One region of the uncultured Ligilactobacillus sp. genome, then DNA from elsewhere that is predicted to be linked to it. Evidence: predicted binding sites of a transcription regulator. Region 1 holds the regulator's gene; the other holds the start of a gene.
What was found. Region 1 encodes CtsR, which represses protease genes until heat stress. Its sites were predicted from a motif close to TTGGTCAAAAAAGGTCAAANA; they were not measured.
Positions count from the first base shown of each region.

Region 1 (2,479 bases):
AGATCATGACTGAGCTTAGAAGAGATTGGGGTCTAGTGTATCCAGAAGAAAAATAAGATTTTCCTTTTACATTTAACAAACTAGTATTATAATAGTAATTGTTCTCGGGATGTAGCTCAGTTTGGTAGAGCACCACGTTCGGGACGTGGGGGTCGCAGGTTCAAATCCTGTCATCCCGATCAATTACTAGTTAGAGTCGTACCTATGCAGGACGGCTCTTTTTATTTACGGGGGGAAGTTAAATGAAACGCGCGCTTTGTCTTTTTATGATCGGAGCTTTTGTTCTAGGTGTCAGCGGGTGTAGCTATCACGTGACGTGGGGCAAAAACAGCGTCAAGTTATCGGTCAGACCTACTAAAAAAGCGAGCTTGACTAAAGAGAGCTCAACAACAACTAGTCAAAGCAGTTTTGCCAAGCGTTACACTAAAGGAGAGCTAAAACAGATCACAGCTGATCTGTTGGCACCCTACGAGCAAAGAGGGTATACCAAGGAAAAAAGCTTTGCAGGGACTAAGACACAGTATGCTAAATGGGAAAAAGATCCAACTAGCCCAACAGCTAAATATGCTGATCAAGCTATCTCAGTTGATCAAGCTAAAGGAACGGGCGATCAGTTCGTTTATTTTTGTCCAGCTAAACATGTTGCGTGGGCAGTGATCTTTACAGCAGATAAATAAGAGGATTTTTAAGCGATCAGCCCTAGAAATTAGCGCTAATTCATTGCCAAGCATGGTGGATAACGTTTATAATTATAGTCAAAGTTAGTCAAACAGATTGAGGATAGTTTTATGCAAAATCGCAATATTTCCGATATAATCGAACGATATTTAAAGAGTATTCTTGCTGAAGCTTCTCAAGTTGAGATCAAACGTTCTGAAGTCGCAGACCAATTTGACTGCGTACCTTCGCAGATCAATTATGTGATCAAGACGCGTTTTACTTTACAAAATGGCTATTTAGTCGAGAGTAAGCGAGGCGGAGGTGGGTATATTCGGATCGCCAAGGTCGATTTGATCAGCGACCCGGATATTTTAGATGAATTGATCGAGTACGTTGGGACCAGTATCAGCGAGACCAAAGCATTTCAGATCATTCAAACGCTCTATGAAAATGAGCTATTGACACATAAAGAGGCACATTTAGTAGCGACTGCGATCGAGAAAAACACGCTAGCACTATCCGATAATGAGTTAGAAGAGGCGATCCGTGCCAAGATCTTGAATCGCATTTTAAACCGTCTGCGTTGTGCTGATCAATAATAGAAAGAAGGGGATCTTATGGATTCAACATCTTACACACCGAGTGCTAACCAAGTCTTGTTACTTGCACAAGAACAAGCTAACTACTTCAAGCACCAAGCGATCGGGACTGAACATTTATTGTTAGCCCTTGTCTTGGAGGAAAATGGTGTTGCCGGCCAAGTTTTAAGGCAAAACCTCGTAAGTAGTGTCGATATCAAAGAAGAGATCGAGCGGCTCGCAGGGTATGGGACTTTGCGCCGTCAAGCACCAGATAGTTATTTACCATATTCACCAAAATCCAAGGCCGTCTTGAATGATGCCTTGCGCCAAGCGATGATGATGGGTTCGTCTAAGATCGGGACCGAACATTTATTATTGGCACTATTAAAGGATGAAAATATTTTATCTTCACGGATCTTGTACAGTTTACAAGTCGATACCCGGCGCTTACGGCAGTTATTATTGCGCCAATTGGGCATGACTGACCGCCAACGTCAACGTTTAGCTAAGCAAGCTAGTGAAGCCCAAAAACGTTCTAAGACAGAAACATTAGATGGCTTAGCGCGGGATATGACGGCGATCGCACAAAATGAAGATACCGATCCAGTTATCGGGCGCGCAAGTGAAGTCAAGCGTGTGATCCAAGTTTTAAGTCGCCGGACGAAAAACAACCCAGTATTACTAGGTGAACCTGGTGTGGGTAAGACAGCGGTCGCAGAAGGTTTAGCGCAAGCGATCGTCAACGGAGATGTCCCTGAGAATTTGGCAAAGAAGCGCTTGATGATGCTTGATATGGGTTCACTTGTGGCTGGTACCAAATACCGGGGCGAATTCGAAGATCGCTTAAAGAAGATCTTAGAAGAAGTCTACCGTGATGGCAATGTGATCTTATTTATCGATGAGATGCACACTTTGATCGGCGCTGGTGGGGCTGAAGGGGCGATCGATGCCTCTAATATCTTAAAACCTGCCTTAGCGCGGGGCGAAGTTCAAGTCATCGGGGCGACGACATTAGATGAGTATCAAAAATACGTTGAATCTGATCCTGCTTTAGAACGGCGCTTTGCGACAGTAATGGTCGATGAACCTGATCAACAAGCGACCCTAGAGATCTTAAAAGGTGTCCGTTCCCGCTATGAAAAGCACCATAAAGTCAAGATCGACGATGATGCTTTAGATGCGGCCGTCAAGTTGAGTTCGCGCTATATCACGAAGCGCTTCTTGCCAGATAAGGCGAT
Region 1 covers NZ_CAQLEL010000122.1:24,941-27,419, forward strand. Annotated here, with positions in the region: gene Q9Q35_RS08915 (Gfo/Idh/MocA family protein) at 1-56, shown strand, start outside; tRNA gene Q9Q35_RS08920 (tRNA-Pro) at 106-179, shown strand; gene Q9Q35_RS08925 (porin) at 243-677, shown strand; gene Q9Q35_RS08930 (CtsR family transcriptional regulator) at 789-1,259, shown strand; gene Q9Q35_RS08935 (ATP-dependent Clp protease ATP-binding subunit) at 1,278-2,479, shown strand, end outside.

Region 2 (2,479 bases), on a different contig from region 1:
CCAGCGATGGCAGGCTTTAGTGTCGGCTATCTTTTTAAGATGAATATGGTCCAGATGAGTTCGATCGCTGGGGCGGCGATGGTCGGTTCTGGCGTGATCGTGAAGACACAGCAAGGTTTTGGTTTAGCTGGGACTGGTGATGTGATCAATGTTGGGATAACGATCGTTTTTTCTGTCCTCTTAGCTCAGGTGATCGGTAATAAGTTCAAAAGCTACACGATCTTATTGTTACCGATCATTGTGATCATCATCGGTGGTAGTTTAGGTTTGTTGGTCTTGCCATATGTTAAGGCGGTGACTGGTTTTATCGGAGCTGGGATCAAAACATTTACGCTCTTACAACCTATTTTGATGGGGAGCTTAATGGGGATCTCATTTGCAGTGCTGATCTGTTCGCCGATCAGTTCGGTTGGGATCGCAGCTGCGATCGAGATCACGGGGATAGCTTCAGGATCTGCTAATTTAGGTATTACCGCCGGAGCATTTACTTTGGCGATCATGGGAAGTTCAGTCAATAGCTTGGGAACTGTGATCGCACACTTCTTTGGTACACCTAAGATCCAAATGGGCAATATGCTGGAAAAGCCTATTCTTTATCTACCGGTGGTCATCAGTTCGGCGCTCATGGGTGGGTTAGGTGCAGTGTTCAATATTCAAGGAACACCGATGAGTGCCGGCTTTGGCTTTAGTGGCTTGGTCGGACCGCTGACAGCATATGGTTTTATGGTGCCAGGTTGGTTGAGTATTTTAAGTTTGAGTTGTTTGTTTGTGGTGCTACCTGTCCTCTTAGGTTATCTAATGAAATACATTTTTATTGATAAGAAAAAGCTCATTTCTGCGACAGATCTATTATTGAAAACAGATTAAAAAATAAGAGTGTAAGACATACGGCATTGACCGCACATCTTACACTCTTATTTTTTAGTACTTATTTTTTCTTTTTATTTTTCATGATCCCATCGATCAAACCGTAATCAACTGCTTGTTGTGCAGTCATGAAGTTATCCCGCTCAGTGTCACGATCGATCGTTTCGATATCTTGTCCAGAATGTTCGGCTAAGATCTCGTTGATCAATTTGCGTGTCTTCAAGATGTGTTCAGCTGCGATCTGGATCTCAGTTGATTGACCTTGTGCCCCGCCTAGTGGTTGGTGGATCATGATCTCTGAGTTAGGTAATGCAAAGCGCTTGCCCTTAGCACCAGCTGTAGCTAAAACAGAAGCCATTGATGCTGCCATTCCCATAACGATCGTTTGCACGTCTGCATTAACAAAATTCATAGTATCGTAAATTGCTAATCCAGCTGATACGGAACCACCAGGAGAGTTGATATACATATAGATATCTTTTTCAGGATCTTGGGCATCTAAGAAAAGTAATTGAGCGATGATCGCATTTGCCATATCATCGTTAACTTCACCTGAGACCATGATGATCCGGTCTTTTAAGAGACGAGAATAGATATCATAGGCACGTTCTCCCTGAGATGATTGTTCAATAACTGTAGGAACTAAATTCATAGTGGGAACCTCCGCAATATTAATAAATTTGAAGTCAGTGACTGACTGTGTATTGCTATTGTAACCTATTGGTCAAAAATGGTCAAATCAAATAAACTGGTGTTTGCTAAAAATATCTGTTATTATTTTAGTACGAAATCGTACTAAATCGGAGAGGTGAAAATGGAAAACGAATTAAAACGTTATACTGCAGATTGGATCGCATTTAACCACGTTTACGATCAGTTGATCACCAAAAATCGGCTCACGTCATCATTGCTTTACGTATTTATAGTGTTTGAAACCCATGATTTTAAACTGCCACTGACGTGTTTGATAGAAGAAACTGGTCTTCCTAAACAGACGGTCACTTCGATAGTTAACAAATTGAGTCGGGAAGAAAAGATCATAACATTTCCTGACTCGATCGATAAACGCAGTAAGATCTTATATTTAAATGAAGCTGGACAAGAGCAAGCGAGGATGGTTTTAGCGGAATTTCGAACTAAAGAATTAAAAGCTGCGCAAGCTTTAGGAATAGAGAAGTTGCGATCATTAAATGATCTAAATGAAGAGATGTTAGCAAATTTGAAAGGACAGGTAGGGGATAAATGAGTTATGTATATTTAGCAACAGCGATCATCGGTGAATTTTTAGGAACGACGTTTTTAAAGATGTCGGATGGTTTTACGAAACTATCATTTTCGACTCTATCATTAGTTGCATATGGTCTATGCTTTTTCTTCTTGGCTAGATCGTTAGATAATCTAGATCTAAGTTTGGCTTATGCTGTTTGGTCAGGCGTTGGGATCATTTTAGCGACAGCAATCAGTGTTTTTTATTTCAAGGAAAGCATTAATTTGCTGACCTTATTAGGGATCGCCTTGATCTTAGTCGGGGTAGTTATCGTTAATTTATTTGGGGCAAGTCATTAAGTTGATGTCTTTCAACGGATATGGCTGACCAGCATAACACTTCCTA
Region 2 covers NZ_CAQLEL010000037.1:92-2,570, reverse strand. Annotated here, with positions in the region: gene Q9Q35_RS02000 (PTS transporter subunit IIC) at 1-867, shown strand, start outside; gene clpP (ATP-dependent Clp endopeptidase proteolytic subunit ClpP) at 929-1,519, opposite strand; gene Q9Q35_RS01990 (MarR family winged helix-turn-helix transcriptional regulator) at 1,682-2,113, shown strand; gene Q9Q35_RS01985 (multidrug efflux SMR transporter) at 2,110-2,433, shown strand.
Region 2: a site for CtsR is predicted at 1,588-1,608, ahead of clpP (ATP-dependent Clp endopeptidase proteolytic subunit ClpP). Genes of this name have one in related genera too.